Regions from separate parts of the Bradyrhizobium sp. STM 3561 genome, predicted to be linked through region 2. Evidence: predicted binding sites of a transcription regulator. Region 2 holds the regulator's gene; each other region holds the start of a gene.

Region 1 (5,927 bases), 3.6 Mb from region 2:
CTGACGGGAACCGCGCCCTGCATCACGATCGGACCGGCATCGGTCTCGGGGATGACGAAGTGCACCGTCGCGCCGGACAGTTTCACCCCGGCGCGCAGGGCCTGACCGTGCGGGTCGAGGCCGGGGAACGACGGCAGCAGCGAGGGATGGATGTTGAGCATCCGCCCGTACCAAGCCCTGGTGAACTCGGCGGTGAACAGGCGCATGAAGCCGCCGAGGCAGATCAGCTCGATGCCGTGCCGGTCGAGCGCGGCCTGCAGCACCTTCTCGAAACCGGCGCGGTCCTTGCCGAACGGCTTGCTCTCGATCACCTCGGTGGTCACGCCGCTCGCCCGGGCACGTTCGAGTCCGGCCGCATCGGCCTTGTTCGAGATGACGAGCGATATCTCCGCCGGGAAATCAGCCGCGCTGGCGGCCCTGATCAGCGCGGCCATGTTGGAGCCGCGACCGGAGATCAGGATGGCGACGCGGCGCCGCATCACAGCGCCAGATCGAGGTGGCCGTTATAGACGACGCGGTGCTCGCCGTCGGCCGGAATCACGGTGCCGAGCTGCGCCACGGTCTCGCCGGCGTCGGTGAAGACCTCGACGACCTTGTCGACCTTGTCAGGCTCGACGATCGCGATCATGCCGATGCCGCAGTTGAATGTGCGCAGCATCTCCAGCTCGGCGATGCCGGCCTGCGCGGCCAGCCATTTGAACACCGGCAGCACCGGCAGGCGGGTGAGATCAATGCCGACGCCGAGATGCTTGGGCAGCACGCGCGGAATGTTGTCGGTGAAGCCGCCGCCGGTGATGTGGGCGAGCCCCTTCACCGCGCCGGTCTCGCGGATCGCACGCAGGCAGGATTTGACGTAGAGCCGCGTCGGCGTCAGCAGCGCGCCGCCGAGCGTCATCACGGGCGCGAACGGCGCCTGCGCCGAGAAGCCGAGACCGGATTGTTCCACGATCTTGCGCACCAGCGAGAAGCCGTTGGAATGCACGCCCGAGGAGGCAAGACCGATCACGGCATCGCCTGCCGCGATGTCCTGGCGCGGCAGCAGCGTACCGCGTTCGGCCGCGCCGACGGCAAAACCGCCGAGATCATAGTCGCCATCCTTGTAGAGGCCAGGCATCTCGGCGGTCTCGCCGCCGATCAGGGCGCAGCCGGACTCGCGGCAGCCCTCCGCAACGCCTGCGACGATCGCGGCGGTGGCCTCCGGGTCGAGCTTGCCGCAGGCGAAATAGTCCAGGAAAAACAGCGGCTCGGCGCCCTGTACCACGAGGTCGTTGACGCTCATGGCCACGAGGTCGATGCCGATGCCGCCATGCAGGCCGGTCTCGATCGCGATCTTGACCTTGGTGCCGACTCCGTCGGTCGCGGCCACGAGGACGGGGTCCTTGAAGCCGGCCGCCCTGAGGTCGAACAGGCCGCCGAAGCCGCCGATCTCGGCATCCGCGCCCGGCCGTGCGGTGGCGCGCACCATCGGCTTGATCAGGTCGACCAATCGGTTGCCCGCGTCGATATCGACGCCTGAATCGGCGTAAGTGAGGCCGTTTTTGCGGTCGGTCATGCCCGATTTCCAGTGGGTTCGCGGCTGGTTACGTCGAATTCCGGGGACGCGCAATGGCTCGCATGGCGCTCCTGCCTATACTATGTAGAGATATCAACCGGTTCAGCCTTCCGAGGGGCCGAATTCGAGGTCAGACCGGGTGCCGGGAAGCGCTTTCGTGAGTATTCCGAACATCATTACCCTGGGCCGCATCATGCTGGTCCCGATCATCGTCTGGGCCATCGTGTCGAGCCAAATGGAGGTGGCGTTCGCCGTCTTCCTGATCGCCGGCATCAGCGATGCCGTGGACGGCTTCTTGGCCAAGCGGTTCAATATGACGAGCGAACTCGGCGCCCTGCTCGATCCGCTCGCGGACAAGGCGCTGCTGGTCTCGATCTACATGGCGCTCGGCATCTGGGGCGCGATCCCGCGCTGGATCGTGATCCTGGTGGTCTCGCGCGACATCATGATCGTCGCTGCCGTGATCGTATCCTGGTTGTTCGACCGGCCGGTCGAGATGAAGCCGTCGAAAGTGTCCAAGCTCAACACCGTGGCGCAGGTGGCGTTCGCAGCCCTGGTGCTGGCGGCGCTTGCCTTCGGCTTCAAGCCGGCCCCTTATGATATCATCCTGATGGGCCTCGTCACCGTCTTCACGCTTTCCTCCGTGTCGCTCTACCTCGTCGAGTGGCTACGGCACATGAGCACGATCGAGGCCAAATGAGGTGAGGATACGGCCCCGCAAAAGGCCAAGTCCCGCAAGATCAAGTCCCGCAAGATCAAGTCCAACCTCTTCAGACGGGCCGGCGGGCCGGCATGGAGCAAAGCAAGCGTGGCAGGCCGCGTTCATCCCCGACAATTGGCGTTTTCACTTCCGCATGCGGAGAGCCTGAGCCGGGACAATTTCCTCGAAGGCCCCGCCAATGCCGCCGCTCTGGGCCTGATCGACAGCTGGCCGGAATGGCCGAACCGGATCATGTGGCTGGCTGGCCCGGAAGGAAGCGGCAAGAGCCATCTCGCCGCGATCTGGGCCGAGCTATCAGGCGCCCGCTCGACCACCGCCAATGCGCTGACTGCCGCTGGCGTTCCCGGCGCGCTCGCCACCGGCGCACTGGTGGTCGAGGATCTCAAGGCCAAGGATTTTGACGAGCGCGCCCTGTTTCACCTGATGAACCTCGCCCGCGAGGACGGTGCCTACGTCCTCTTCACCGGACGCGAGGTGCCGGCCGCGCTGGAGATCGAGCTTCGCGACCTGCGCTCGCGTCTGCGGGCCGTTCCCGTGGTCGCGCTGCTGCCCCCCGACGACCAGCTCTTCCGCGGCCTGATCGTCAAGTTCTGCGCCGACCGCCAGCTCACCGTCGACGAGAGCGTGGTCGGCTATCTCGCCACCCGCCTGGAGCGGTCCTCGGCCGCCGCCCGGCAGGCCGTGGAACTGCTCGACAGCGAAGCCCTGCGGCTCGGCCGCCCCGTCACCCGGATGCTGGCCGCCGAGCTGCTCCGGGACGCCTGACCGGCTCGCGGTCTTCCAGAGCGGCCTGAAACCCGCCTTGACGCGGCGGAGCGGCGGAACATCAATGTCATCGAAACGTCATCGCTCTAACACATGCTCCCGCCGATTTTGCGCGTAAGTCGCAATTGGGCTGAACTGGATGGACCGACTTTTGATGGACTCTGCGCAAGCTGTTGAAACCAAAGAGAAAGCCCCGGAAACTGAGGCCCTGCCGGCGATCGCATCCAGCCCCGAACGGTTCATCAACCGCGAGCTGTCCTGGCTGCATTTCAACCGCCGCGTCCTCGAGGAATCGGTCAATCCCAGCCACCCTGTGCTGGAGCGGGTGCGATTCCTGTCGATTTCGGCGAATAACCTCGACGAGTTCTTCATGGTCCGCGTCGCCGGCATCAAGGCCCAGGTGCGCGAGGGGATTGCCGAGCGCAGTCCAGACGGCCTGACGCCGTCGGAGCAGCTCGCGCTGATCAACCGCACCGTGATCCAGCTCGCTTCCGACCAGCAGGCGATCTGGCGCGATCTGCGCGGCACGCTGGCCGATGTCGGCATCGTGCTGGTCGAGGGCAAGGACGTCACCAGGGCGGAACGGACCTGGATCGAGGACTACTTCCTCAACAACGTGTTCCCGCTGCTGACGCCGCTCGCGATCGACCCCGCCCACCCCTTCCCGTTCATTCCGAGCCTCGGCTTCACCATTGCGCTGCAGCTCACGCGCGCCGCCGACGGCAAGCAGATGAACGCGCTGATCCGCATGCCGGGCAAGATCGACCGCTTCATCCGCCTGCCAGCCGACGGCAAGACCGTCCGGCTGATCTCGCTGGAACAGGCGACCGCCCTGTTCATCAACCGCCTGTTCCCCGGCTACAATCTGCACGGCCAGGGCGCCTTCCGGATCATCCGCGACTCCGAGCTCGAAATCGAGGAAGAGGCCGAAGACCTCGTCCGCCTGTTCGAGACCGCGCTCAAGCGCCGCCGCCGCGGATCGGTGATCCGGCTCGAGATCGACGCCAAGATGCCGGAGGAGTTGCGCAGCTTCGTGCAGCATGCGCTGTCGGCCGCCGACGACGAGGTCTTCCTGGTCGACGGCGTGCAGGCCATGAACGAGCTGTCGCAGCTCACCCGCCTCGACCGGCCCGACCTCGAATTCACCCCCTACGTGCCGCGCCATCCCGAGCGCGTGCGCGAGCATGGCGGCGACATCTTTGCCGCGATCCGGCAGAAGGACCTGATCGTCCACCATCCCTATGAGTCCTTCGACGTCGTCGTGCAGTTCCTGCAGCAGGCCGCGCGCGACCCCGACGTCGTCGCGATCAAGCAGACGCTCTACCGCACCTCCAACAACTCGCCGATCGTGCGCGCGCTGGCGGAGGCCGCCGAGGCCGGCAAGTCCGTCACCGCGCTGATCGAGCTCAAGGCGCGCTTCGACGAGGAGGCCAACATCCGCTGGGCGCGCGACCTCGAACGCGCCGGCGTACAGGTCGTCTACGGCTTCCTCGAATTGAAGACGCACGCCAAACTCTCGATGGTGGTGCGCCGCGAGGGCGGCAGCCTGACGACTTACGTCCATACCGGCACCGGCAACTATCACCCGGTCACCGCGCGCATCTACACCGACCTCTCCTATTTCACCTCCGATCCGACCATCGGCCGTGATGCCGCGCGCGTGTTCAATTTCATCACCGGCTATGCCGCGCCGAGCGATCTGGAAAAGATGGCGGTGTCGCCACTGACCTTGCGCAAACGCATCATCGAGCACATTCAAGGCGAGACCGCGCATGCGCGGCACGGCCGGCCCGGCGCGGTCTGGATGAAGATGAACGCGCTGGTCGACCCCGACATCATCGACGCGCTCTACGAGGCCTCCCAGGCCGGCGTCCAGGTCGAGCTCGTGGTGCGCGGCATCTGCTGCCTCAGGCCCGGCATCCCCGGCCTGTCGGAGAACATCCGCGTCAAGTCGATCATCGGACGTTTCCTGGAACATGGCCGAATCTACTGCTTCGGCATGGGTCAGGGCCTGCCGGGCGCGAAAGCGGCTGTGTATATCTCGTCCGCCGACATGATGCCGCGCAACCTCGACCGCCGCGTCGAGGTGCTGTGTCCGCTGCAAAATCCCACGGTGCATCAGCAGGTTCTCGAACAGATCATGGTCGCGAACCTGAAGGACAACGAGCAGAGCTGGCAGTTGTTGCCGGATGGGTCTTCAACGCGTATGAAGGCCGCGAAGGGCGAGGAGCCTTTCAACGTCCACAACTACTTCATGACTAATCCGAGTCTGTCTGGCCGTGGAAAGTCGCTCAAGGAATCCTCGCCGCGTCGTCTCACGCGCCGGAACGAACGCCATCAATCCTGATCGGGGATTTGCGACGTGAAGCGGCCGCGCAAGCGCGGCTCCAGCGTCGCGGTGATCGACATCGGATCCAACTCGGTCCGTCTCGTCGTCTACGAGGGACTGTCGCGGAGCCTCATCCCGATCTTCAACGAGAAGACGCTCTGCGGCCTCGGGCGCGAGGTGCAGAGCACGGGTCTGCTCGCGCCCGACGCCGTCGACAAGGCGCTGACCTCGCTCAAGCGCTTTCGCGCATTGTGCCGCGTGATGCAGGTCGGGCGCGTGTTCGCGATTGCGACCGCGGCCTGCCGCGATGCCTCCAACGGGCCCGACTTCATCGCCAAGGCCGAGCGCATCTGCGCGGTGAAGATCGAGATCCTGTCGGGCCCGCGCGAGGCGCGGCTGTCGGCGCTCGGCGTGATCTCCGGCATTCACCTTCCCGACGGCATCGTCGGCGACCTCGGCGGCGGCTCGCTCGAGCTGATCGACGTGCGCAAGAACGCCGTGCGCAGCGGTGTGACGCTGCCGCTCGGCGGTCTCGCACTCCAGGACCTCGCGCACAAATC
Region 2 (5,927 bases):
GTGGCCGATGGTGATGGGCGCCATCGTTCCCGTCGTCAACATCGAGGGCGTGAAGCCCGGCGAGATGGTGTTCGATGGCGAAATCCTGGCCAATATCTATCTCGGCAAGATCACCAAGTGGGACGACGCCGCGATCAAGAAGCTCAATCCGAACGTGAAGCTGCCGTCGGAGCCGATCACCGTGGTCCGCCGCTCGGACGGCTCGGGCACCACCTTCAACTTCACCAACTATCTCTCCAAGGCCAGCGCGGATTGGAAGAGCAAGGTCGGCGAGGGCACCGCGGTCGAGTGGCCGGTCGGCGTCGGCGCCAAAGGCAACGAAGGCGTGTCGGGCAACATCAGCCAGACCAAGAACTCGATCGGCTATGTCGAGTATGCCTATGCCAAGCAGAACAAGCTGACCTACACCGGTCTCGTCAACAAGGCCGGCAAGCCGGTGCAGCCGACCGTCGAAGCCTTCCAGGCGGCCGCCTCCAACGCCGACTGGGCCAAGGCGCCCGGCTACTACGTCATCCTGACCGATCAGCCCGGCGACAAGTCCTGGCCGATCACCGCAGCGACCTTCATCCTCATGCACAAGGAAGCCACCGACAAGGCGGCCTCGCAGGAAGCCATCAAGTTCTTCCGCTGGGCGTTCAAGAACGGCGACAAGGCGGCCGAGGAGCTCGACTACATCCCGATGCCGGACAGCGTCGTCCAGCTGATCGAGAAGACCTGGGCTGCCGAGATCAAGAGCTGAGGCTCTCCTCTCGCGTCCCGGACGCGGTGCAGCACGCAAGTGCTGCTCCGCAGAGCCGGGACCCACAAGAACTGGGCCCTGGACGCGGCGCGGCACTTCGCACCGCGTCCGGGGCACGAGACCCAATAAAACGTGTATTCTTTGGTACAGGGGATCGGCGTGGCAGAGATGGCCGTTCAGAGCGATGTAATCGACGACGCCGGACCGTATGACCGCGCCAAGGCCTTGAGCGCGTTCAAGCTCGGCGACGTCACCTTCTACTGGATCACGCGGTTGTCCGCCATCTCGGTGCTGCTGATCCTCGGCGGCATCATCATCTCGCTGATCGTCGGTGCGTTCCCGGCGATGAAGGAATACGGCATCTCCTTCCTGTGGACGCAGCGCTGGGCGCCGTCGGCCGATCCGCCCGTGCTCGGCGCGCTCGGGCCGATGTACGGTACGCTCGTCACCTCCTTCATCGCGATGCTGATCGCGATTCCCGTCGGTCTCGGCATTGCCATCTTCCTCACCGAGCTCTGCCCGCAATGGCTGCGCCGCCCGATCGGCATGGCGGTCGAGCTGCTCGCCGGCATTCCCTCGATCATCTACGGCATGTGGGGCTTCTTCGTGCTGGGCCCGTTCCTGGCCAACACCTTCCAGCCCTTCATGATCCGGGTGTTCGACGGTGTTCCCGTGCTGGGCGCGATCTTCGCAGGTCCTCCGTCCTATCTCAGCCTGTTCAACGCCGCGCTGATCCTCGCCATCATGGTGCTGCCTTTCATCACCTCGATCTCGGTCGACGTGTTCAAGACTGTGCCGCCGGTCTTGAAGGAAGCCGCCTATGGCGTCGGCTGCACCACCTGGGAAGTCGTCCGCAGCGTCGTGATCCCCTACACCCGCGTCGGCATCATCGGCGGCGTCATGCTGGCGCTGGGCCGCGCGCTCGGCGAGACCATGGCGGTGACCTTCATCATCGGCAACTCGTTCCGGATCTCCTCGTCGATCTTCGCCCCGGGCACCACGATCTCGGCAGCGATCGCCTCCGAGTTCGCCGAGAGCGACGGCCTGCATCAGTCCGGCCTGATCCTGCTCGGCTTGCTCCTGTTCGTGCTGACGTTCTTCGTGCTCGCGGCCGCGCGGCTGATGCTGCTGCGTCTGGAAAAGAAGGCGGGGAAGTGACATGAATCCGATCTATTCACGCCGCCGCCGCAAGGACATCGTCATCCGCGGGCTCTGCATCGGCGCCGCCGCCTTCGGTGTCACCTGGCTCGCGCTGATCCTGATCACGCTGCTCTACAACGGTCTGGCCGGCCTGAACCTGCAGGTCTTCACCGAGAATACGCCGCCGCCGGGCTCGACCGAGGGCGGCCTGCTCAACGCCATCGTCGGCTCGCTGATCATGACCGTGCTCGGCGTCGGCATCGGCGCGCCGCTCGGCCTGTTCGCCGGCACCTATCTTGCCGAATACGGCCGCAACGACAAGCTGACCTCGGTCATCCGCTTCATCAACGACATCCTCTTGTCGGCGCCCTCGATCATCATCGGCCTGTTCATCTACGGCGCGGTGGTGGTGCCGATGCGCGGCTTCTCGGCGATCGCAGGCAGCCTCGCGCTCGCCGTCATCGTGATCCCGGTCGTGGTGCGAACCACGGAAGACATGTTGCTGCTGGTGCCGAACCCGCTGCGCGAAGCCGCCAGCGCACTGGGCCTGCCGCGCTCGCTGGTGATCAAGCGGATCGCCTATCGCGCCGCGCGCTCCGGCCTCATCACCGGCGTGCTGCTCGCCACGGCCCGCGTCGCCGGCGAGACCGCGCCGCTGTTGTTCACTGCGCTGTCGAACCAGTTCTTCAGCCTTGGCCTGAACAAGACGATGGCCAACCTGCCGGTCACCATCAACAACTTCGTGCAGAGCCCCTACGCCTACTGGAAGCAGCTCGCCTGGAGCGGCGCGCTGCTGATCACCCTGACCGTGCTTGCCCTGAACATTGGCGCGCGCATCATCGGCGCCGAGAGGACTGCAAAATGAGTGAAATGTCTGTTTCCGTGAGCGCGCCGACCGTTCATCCCGGCTCGCAGCTGCTGCCCGAGGCGCCCGCCAAGGTCACCGCGCGCAACCTGAATTTCTACTACGGCGAGCACCACGCGCTGAAGAACATCAACCTGGCGCTCGGCACCAACCGTGTCACGGCGTTCATCGGCCCGTCTGGGTGCGGCAAGTCGACCCTGCTGCGCATCTTCAACAGGATGTACGATCTCTATCCGGGCCAGCGCGCCACCGGCCAGCTGCTGCTCGACCACACCAACATCCTCGACCCCAAGCTGGATCTCAACCTGCTGCGGGCGCGGGTCGGCATGGTGTTCCAGAAGCCGACACCCTTCCCGATGACGATCTACGAGAACATCGCCTTCGGCATTCGTCTGTATGAGAAGATCTCGAAGTCTGAGATGGATGACCGCGTCGAGAAGGCGCTGCGCGGCGGCGCGCTGTGGAACGAGGTCAAGGACAAGCTCAATGCCTCCGGCCTGTCGCTCTCCGGCGGCCAGCAGCAGCGCCTCTGCATCGCCCGCACAGTCGCAGTGCGGCCCGAGGTGATCCTGTTCGACGAGCCCTGCTCGGCGCTCGACCCGATCTCGACCGCCAAGGTCGAGGAGCTGATCCAGGAACTGTCCGAGAACTACACGATCGCGATCGTCACCCACAACATGCAGCAGGCGGCGCGTGTCTCCGACAAGACCGCCTTCATGTATCTCGGCGAGTTGATCGAGTTCGACGACACCAGCAAGATATTCACGTCGCCGAGCGACCGGCGCACGCAGGATTACATTACCGGCCGGTTCGGCTGAGGAGACGGAACATGGGTTCTGAACATACCGCAAAGGCCTTCGACACCGACCTCCAGGAGCTCACCCGCCTGGTCGCCGAGATGGGCGGCATCGCCGAGCGCATGATCGTCGATTCCGTCGACGCGCTGATCCGTCGCGACGTCACGCTCGGGCAGCGCGTCGTCACCACCGATGCCGAGCTCGACGCGCTGCAGAAACGCATCGAGGAGCGCGCCGTGCTCACCATCGCCCGCCGCCAGCCGATGGCGGTGGATCTGCGCGAGATCGTCGGCGCCATGCGCGTCGCGACCGATCTGGAGCGCATCGGCGACCTCGCCAAGAACATGGGCAAGCGCGTCGCCGCGCTGGAGACGGATTTCCATCCGCTCAAGCTGTTCCGCGGCCTGGAACACATGACCGATCTCGTGCAGCAGCAGGTCAAGTCGGTGCTGGACGCCTATGCCGCGCACGATCTGCCGGCGGCGATGGCGGTGTGGAAGGGCGACGAGGAGGTCGACGCCATCTGCACCTCGCTGTTCCGCGAACTCCTCACCTATATGATGGAGGACCCGCGCAACATCTCGTTCTGCATCCACCTGATGTTCTGCGCCAAGAACATCGAGCGGATCGGCGATCACGCCACCAACATCGCCGAGACCGTGTTCTACATGATCGAGGGCCAGGCGATCACCGACAAGCGGCCGAAGGGCGACATGACGACCTTCGCCACGACGGTGCCGAATACCTAAGGGAGCGACGACAACATGGGCGCACGCATTATGGTGGTTGAGGACGAGGAAGCTCTCACCGAGCTTCTCCGCTACAACCTCGAAGGCGACGGCTATGACGTCGAGACGGTGATGCGCGGCGATGACGCCGACACCCGCCTCAAGGAGCACATTCCCGATCTGATCGTGCTCGACTGGATGCTGCCGGGCCTGTCAGGCATCGAGCTGTGCCGGCGGCTTCGTACCCGTCCCGAGACCAAGCAGCTGCCGATCATCATGCTCACGGCGCGCGGCGAGGAAAGCGAGCGGGTGCGTGGACTTGCGACCGGTGCCGACGACTACATCGTCAAGCCGTTCTCGGTGCCGGAGCTGCTCGCGCGCGTGAAGGGCCTCTTGCGGCGCGCGAGCCCCGAGCGGCTCGCCACCGTGCTCGCCTATGGCGATATCGAGCTCGATCGCGACAAGCGCCGCGTAGCGCGTTCGGGCCGGCCGATCGATCTCGGCCCGACCGAATATCGCCTCTTGGAGTTCTTCCTGGAGCATCCCGGCCGCGTGTTCTCGCGCGAGCAGCTGCTCGACAGTGTCTGGGGCCGCGACATCTACATCGACGAGCGCACCGTCGACGTCCATATCGGCCGCCTGCGCAAGCTGCTCAATCTAGGCCGCGAGCAGGACCCGATCCGCACCGTTCGCGGCGCCGGCTATGCGCTGGACGATCGTTTCGCGAAGGCAGAGCAGACGTAAGGTTTGCTGGCGTTGCTTTAGCGGGCTGCTGCCATAGCCTCAGTGTCGTCCCGGACAGGCGCGCGCAGATTCGGGACCCATAACGACAGGACGTGATTGTTTTGCGAAAGGGTAACTCGGAGTCCCCGTAACCACGTCTTGCGGTGGCTATTGGTCCCGGATCTGCGCGCGCTTGTGGCGCGCTTGCCGGGACGACTTCGGGTATGTTGAGCCGTCAGCGTGTGACGGCGCCGTCTTTGCAATCAGCTAGATCAACAAACTCACCGCGTGCCCGGCTTCGCCGGCGCGCGGCGGCGATCCGCTGTGGGTTGATAGGCCACGCGCGAATGCTGCGCGCAGTAGGGCAGGCCGGAGAGCGCCTTGCCGCCGCAGAAGAAGAAATCCGGGCTCGAGGGATCGCCGACCGGCCAGTGGCAGGTCGCCTCGTTCAATTCCAGCAGCGACAGCCGCTGGCTCATCGGCACCACGTTGTCGTAGGTGACAGGTTCGGCCTCCACCTCGACCTCGAAGGCCTGCGCCAGCGCGGTGTTGCCGCGTGCGACGGGGCGGGTCACCCGCATCATGTGCTGCGCGGGCCGTGCCTTGCGCGGCCGGGGCGCTGCCGATGAAGGGCTCTTGGCGCGGCCGGACAGACCGAGCCGATGCACTTTGCCGATCACGGCATTGCGGGTCACATTGCCGAGCTCCGCCGCGATCTGGCTGGCCGAAAGTCCGGCCTCCCAGAGCTTTTTCAGCTGCTCGACGCGATCATCGGACCAGGTCAAAACCGTCATTGCACCCTTTCCCTCGCTGCGCGCCTGCCAACCTCTGGCCTTCGCAGCGAATGCCTAAAGCCTTGAAAAACCCGTGCCGCCCGAATCCCTTAAGGCTCGCCGGGCGCGCTCAAGGACGCCCGAACGTTTACGCCGGTACAT
Region 3 (5,927 bases), 3.0 Mb from region 2:
GCTGCGGAGCGGCGTGGCCGACAAGCAAGCGCTGCAGAAGACTAAAGCGCGATGAGATTTGGATGAATCGTCATCGCGCTTTAGCTTGTTGTTTACGCATGATCTTTCCGGAAAACCGCTTCGCACTTTTCCGGATCATGCTTTAGCCCGTGCCGAACGCCTTGAAGGTGATGATGGTGAGGGTGTCCTGGATGCCCGGCAGCACCTGCACCTTCTCATTCACGAAATGGCCGATATCGGTGTCCTTGTCGACGTAGAACTTCACCAGGAGGTCGTATTGGCCGGCCGTGGAGTAGATCTCGGAGGCGATCTCGGCTTCGGCAAGCGCATTGGCCACCGTATAGGACTGGCCGAGCTTGCATTTGATCTGAACGAAGAAAGGAACCATCGCGGGCACTCCGAAAGCGTATCTGGCGGCTAATAGGCCAAAACCAGCCGGATTTAGCAAGCAAACTTGCGGGCGTCCGGGGTGCATTCGGCTGCGGCGCTGAAGCGCGAAGCGACCGAGCCAGCTCGTCATCGCGCTTCCGGTGTTGTTTGAGCATGATCTTTTCGGAGAACCGCTGCGAACTTTGCGCTAACGCGGCCCTCCGGGTCCAGATCAGGCTTTAGGACGTGACCACTGCTGCTGCCAACGCATCCCTGAGCCGCTCGGCGAGCTCGGCCTTGCGATAGGGCTTGGTCAGCACGATTGCTTGCGCCTGCGCGCGGCCCTGCTCGACCAGGGTCTCCAGCGCGTAGCCCGAGGTGAACAGGACCGGCAGACCGGGACGAACGCGCCTCGCCTGATCGGCGAGCTCCCAGCCGCTCATGCCGCCGGGCATCACGACATCGGTGAACAGCAAGTCGATGCTGGGATCGCTCCGCAGCTGCTGCAAGGCATCCTTGCCCTTGACCGCGGCAATGACGCGATATCCGAGCGCCTCCACCCTGCGAATGACGGAGGAGCGGACGAACGGATCGTCCTCGACGATCAGGATCGTCTCGTAGCCTCGCGGCGCCGCGGCCTCGCTGTCGGGAAGATCGGGCTGTGATTGTCCGGCGTTGGCGCGCGGCAGGTAGATCCTGACCGTGGTGCCAAGGCCCGCCTCGCTGTAGATCGCGACGTGGCCGCCCGATTGCTTTGCAAAGCCATAGACCATGCTGAGGCCGAGACCGGAGCCCTTGCCGACCTCTTTGGTGGTGAAGAACGGCTCGAAGACGCGTGCGGTGACATCAGCCGTCATGCCTTCGCCGTCGTCGGTGACCGAGATCAACGCGTAGGCACCGGGTGCGACTTCAGGGTGAAGGGCTCGATAGTCGTCGTCGATCGCAGCCAACTCCGTGCTCAGCGTCAGATGTCCTCCCGATGGCATGGCATCCTGCGCGTTGAGCGCGAGGTTCAGCACGGCGGATTCGAGCTGGGCGCGGTCGGCAAAGGCCAGGATCGTGCCGGGCCCGGAGGTCGTCCTGATCTCGATGTCCTCGCGCAAGGTGCGCTTGAGCAGCTTGAACATGGAGTCGAGCAGGCTCCGGCAATCGATCGTCTGAGGTTGGAGCAGCTGGCGGCGGCTGAAGGCGAGCAGTCGCTGCGTCAGCTCGGCTCCCCGTTCGCCCGACTGGCAGATGTCGTCGGCAAAGCGCCTGAGATCGGGCCTCTCCTTGAGCTGCTCGCTCAGGTGCTCGGCATTGCCGATGATGACGGTCAGGAGGTTGTTGAAGTCGTGCGCGATGCCGCCGGAGAGCTGGCCGACCGTCTCCATCTTCTGCGCCTGCTGAAGCTGCTGCTCGGTCAGCTTGCGCGCGGTCAGGTCGTGGACGATGCCGACGAAGATCAACTCGCCGTCCTGTCGCGCCTGGCCCACCGACAGGTCCACCGGAAAGGTCGAGCCGTCCTTGCGCAGGCCGATGGCCTCGCCGCCGGTCGCGAAATGCCTCGCCTGGCCGGCGGGTGCCGCATCAGCGTCGGGCATCAGCATGCCGACGTTGCGGTTCATCACCTCGTCGGCACGGTAGCCGAACATGCGCTCGCAGGCCGGATTGAACAGCAGGATGCGGTCCTGCGCATCGAACAGGAAGACGCCGTCGACCGCGGTCTCGACGATCGCGGTCAGGCGCGCAACGCTCTCGCGCATCGCGCGCTGGGCGTCCCGGACCTGTTGCAGCAGCAGCGTGGCGTCCCGGCTCTTGATTTCCTCCTCCTCGAGCGCGGCCTGGACCTGCCGCAGCTCGAATGGCGAGGGGATCGTCAGGATCTTCGGCAATAGCGGCCAGAGCGCAGCGGCGGTGAGGACCGACGCGACCGCCGTGGCTGCCTTGACGAGGCCCTCGATGCCGTAGACCGGAACCCAGAGCGTATAGATCGACAGCACATGGGTCAGGCCGCAGGCCATGATGAAGATCGCAAACGCCCAATAGACCCAGCCGAACTTGAGGTCGCGCCGCTTGGTGACGAGGATGGCAAGGGCAAAGGGGATCGAGAAATAAGCGGCGGCGATGCAGGCGTCGGAAACGACGTGAAGCCCGATCAGCTCCGGCTCCCATAACAGGCAGATGCCGTGCGGCGAAAGCATGGACGAGTCGAGGAGACGTTCGAAGAAGGCCCACATCGTTCCACCCCAAGGTTCTGTTCCAGGTGGTTTGCGGGCCGCGGCGGCCTGCAACGTCGGTGTCGCTGGACAGTTCCACCACCTGTGTCTCACGCAACCGGCGAAGCACGCTAAGGTTAGAGACTATACCAAGGGAGCGGCAAGGTTGCATTTTTCAAGCCCGCATGATTGCGGGCTCCTGGCCGCGCCTTGCCCGACTGATTCGCGCGCTGCGCGACGGGTTTGCGAATCGGCAACGCTTGCTGCTGTTCCATGGGCGCGCTAGGAGAGGCCATGGCGGCGTCCTCAAGCAAATGTATCCGGCGATGACGACCCCGGTCGCACTCACCATCGCCGGCTCCGATTCGAGCGGCGGCGCCGGCATCCAGGCGGACCTGAAGACCTTCGCCGCGCTCGGCGTCTACGGCGCATCCGTGATCACGGCGCTGACGGCGCAGAACACGCGCGGCGTCACCGGCATTCACGCGGCGCCGGCCGAGTTCGTCACCGCACAGATGGACGCGGTGTTCTCCGATCTCGAAGTCGGCGCGGTGAAGATCGGCATGGTGGCCCAGGCCGCCAGCATAGATGCGATCGCGGCCGCGCTGTCGCGCTGGGCGTTCCGGCACGTCGTGCTCGATCCCGTGATGGTGGCAACGTCCGGCGACCGCCTGCTGGCCTCCGAGGCCGTCGACGCCCTGCGCACCAAGCTGATACCGCTGGCCACCGTGATCACGCCGAACCTGCCGGAAGCCGCGGCCCTGCTCGACGAGCCGATGGCCGCAAGCGAGGCCGAGATCGAAAGCCAGGGCCGCCGCCTGCTGTCGCTCGGCTGCCGCGCCGTCCTGGTCAAGGGCGGCCATGGGGAGGGCGCGGAGAGCATCGATTATCTGGTCGGTGCCGACACCACGATCGCGCTCGCCGCGCCGCGCCTCCCCACCAAGAACACCCATGGGACGGGCTGTTCGTTGTCCTCAGCCATCGCCGCGGGGCTGGCCAAGGGCGAGGGCCTGGAAAACGCCGTGCGCAACGCCAAGGCCTGGATCAGCGCCGCGATCGGCGCCGCCGACCGCTTCAGCGTCGGGCACGGCCACGCGCCGATCCATCATTTCCACAAGTTCTACTGACGCTGGGGCCCGCGGAAGCGCGCCCGTTCATCGGTTTAGCGCGGCTCGCGTGGGGCTAGTTCACCCTCCCACTCCGGGGCTCCAGGGGAGGACAGGATTGCTGCCGGCACCGCCTGCGGCGCCATGTCGCCTGATTGTCGCATGCGACTGATATTCGCGGGGCAGGGCGAGGCGAAGTTTGATTCGTATCTGAGGTGCCTCAAGGTTCAATCGGTCATCCCCCTGTCACGGGACATTGTTACAGGCTGGCGCATGGGAAGTTACGATGTGAGTGACGAGAGCCCCGAGCGGCGCTTTCGCACGCTGTTCATCTCCGATGTCCATCTCGGAGCCCGCGGTTCTCAAGCCGATCTTCTGCTCGACTTCCTGCGCTATCATGATGCCGACACCATCTATCTCGTCGGCGACATCGTCGACGGCTGGGCGCTGAAATCGAGCTGGCACTGGCCGCAATCGCACAACGACCTCGTCCAGAAGCTTCTGCGCAAGGCGCGCAAGGGTGCCAAGATCATCTACATTCCCGGCAATCACGACGAGTTCCTGCGCAATTATTACGGCACGCATTTCGGCGGCATCGACGTGGTCGAGAACACCGTCCACACCGGCGTGGACGGCAAGCGTTATCTCGTCATCCACGGCGACATCTTCGATCTCGTGGTGCAGAACGCGCGCTGGCTCGCCCATCTCGGCGACAAGGCCTACGACTTCGCGATCCAGATGAATCGCTTCGTCAACTTCTTCCGGCGCATGTTCGGCGTGCCCTATTGGTCGCTGTCGCAATGGGCCAAGCAGAAGGTCAAGAACGCCGTCAATTATATCGGCGCGTTCGAGCAGGCACTCGCCGCCGAGGCACGGCGCCATGAGGCCGATGGCGTGATCTGCGGCCACATCCACTACGCCGTCATCCGCGACGAGGCCGGCATCCGCTACATGAATTGCGGCGACTGGGTCGAGAGCTGCACGGCCCTCGTCGAACATGATGATGGCCATTTCGAGATCATCACCTGGGCGGATCAGTTGCGGAAGCCGGTGCCGGTGCCACAGGTCGCGGCAAGGGCGGCCTGATGCGCATCCTGGTCGCGACCGACGCCTGGCACCCGCAAGTCAACGGTGTGGTTCGGACGCTGACCAAGCTTGCTGACGCCGCCAAGGCGCTTCGCGTTGAAGGTGTTGGCGTCGAATTCTCGTTCCTGACGCCGCAATCATTCCGCACCTTCGCGATGCCGAGCTATCGCGATTTGCGCCTCGCCATGCCGCGTCCGGCGCGGATCGCGCGGCTGATCGAAGAGGCGCGGCCCGACAGCATCCATATTGCGACCGAGGGGCCGATCGGTCTGATGGTCCGCCGCTATTGCCGCCAGCGCAGGCTGCCGTTCACCACCAGTTTCCACACCCGCTTTCCCGAATATGTCCGCGCCCGCGTGCCGGTGCCGGGTTCGCTGATCTGGCGGGCGCTGCGCCGTTTCCACAGCCCCAGCCGCGCCGTGATGGCGGCGACCCCTGCGCTCGCGCGCGAATTGACCGGGCGCGGTTTCGACAACGTCGTGCTGTGGCCGCGCGGCGTGGACACAAGGCTGTTCCATCCCCGCGTCATTGATCTCTGCCTGCCGGCGCCCGTATTCCTGTCGGTGGGGCGGGTCGCGGTGGAGAAGAATCTCGAGGCGTTCCTGGACCTCGACCTGCCCGGCACCAAGGTGGTCGTCGGCGACGGCCCGGCGCGCGCCTCGCTGGAAGAGGCCTATCCCGATGCGATCTTCCTCGGCGAGAAGCATGGCGAGGAACTGGCGGATATCTATGCGGCCGCCGACGTGTTCGTGTTCCCCAGCAAGACCGACACTTTCGGCCTGGTCCTGCTGGAAGCGCTGGCGAGCGGCCTGCCGGTTGCGGCCTTCCCCGTGAAGGGGCCGCGCGACGTGATCGGCGACGCGCCGGTCGGCGCGCTCGATCATGATCTGCGCAATGCCTGCTTCGCCGCACTCGACATCTCCCGGCAGGACTGCGTCGCGTTTGCCGCCAATTACACCTGGGAAGCCTCGGCGCGGGTCTTCATCGACAGCATCCTGGCGGTCGGCGCGGTGCTGCCCGGCCGGACCGGCGCGGAACAGCCGCGCCAGGTCGCCTAGAGCTATTTCGATCCGATGGATCGAATTGGCTCTAGATTCTTGTTTTGACGCGTTTTCTTCACGCGAACCGGTAGCCACTTCGCTCGAAAACGCTGCGGAGAAAATCCTCT

The links. The regulator PhoB, encoded in region 2, activates phosphate uptake and scavenging genes when phosphate is short. The targets are predictions, from matches to a motif close to TGTCATNNANCTGTCAT.
Region 1: P6U28_RS11355 (RNA degradosome polyphosphate kinase) is a predicted target of PhoB. The motif match lies at 3,104-3,120, and genes of this name have one in related genera.
Region 3: P6U28_RS20290 (UDP-2,3-diacylglucosamine diphosphatase) is a predicted target of PhoB. The motif match lies at 3,907-3,923, and genes of this name have one in related genera.

What each region holds. Positions count from the first base shown of each region.
Region 1 covers NZ_CP120695.1:2,468,983-2,474,909, reverse strand. Annotated here, with positions in the region: gene purN (phosphoribosylglycinamide formyltransferase) at 1-479, opposite strand, end outside; gene purM (phosphoribosylformylglycinamidine cyclo-ligase) at 479-1,552, opposite strand; gene P6U28_RS11365 (CDP-alcohol phosphatidyltransferase family protein) at 1,710-2,252, shown strand; gene P6U28_RS11360 (DnaA ATPase domain-containing protein) at 2,361-3,038, shown strand; gene P6U28_RS11355 (RNA degradosome polyphosphate kinase) at 3,193-5,385, shown strand; gene ppx (exopolyphosphatase) at 5,401-5,927, shown strand, end outside.
Region 2 covers NZ_CP120695.1:7,214,370-7,220,296, forward strand. Annotated here, with positions in the region: gene pstS (phosphate ABC transporter substrate-binding protein PstS) at 1-739, shown strand, start outside; gene pstC (phosphate ABC transporter permease subunit PstC) at 908-1,897, shown strand; gene pstA (phosphate ABC transporter permease PstA) at 1,899-2,744, shown strand; gene pstB (phosphate ABC transporter ATP-binding protein PstB) at 2,741-3,562, shown strand; gene phoU (phosphate signaling complex protein PhoU) at 3,574-4,290, shown strand; gene phoB (phosphate regulon transcriptional regulator PhoB) at 4,306-5,013, shown strand; gene P6U28_RS34165 (GcrA family cell cycle regulator) at 5,274-5,786, opposite strand.
Region 3 covers NZ_CP120695.1:4,248,497-4,254,423, reverse strand. Annotated here, with positions in the region: gene P6U28_RS20305 (Lrp/AsnC family transcriptional regulator) at 143-388, opposite strand; gene P6U28_RS20300 (PAS domain S-box protein) at 609-2,552, opposite strand; gene thiD (bifunctional hydroxymethylpyrimidine kinase/phosphomethylpyrimidine kinase) at 2,894-3,694, shown strand; gene P6U28_RS20290 (UDP-2,3-diacylglucosamine diphosphatase) at 3,947-4,759, shown strand; gene P6U28_RS20285 (glycosyltransferase family 1 protein) at 4,759-5,817, shown strand.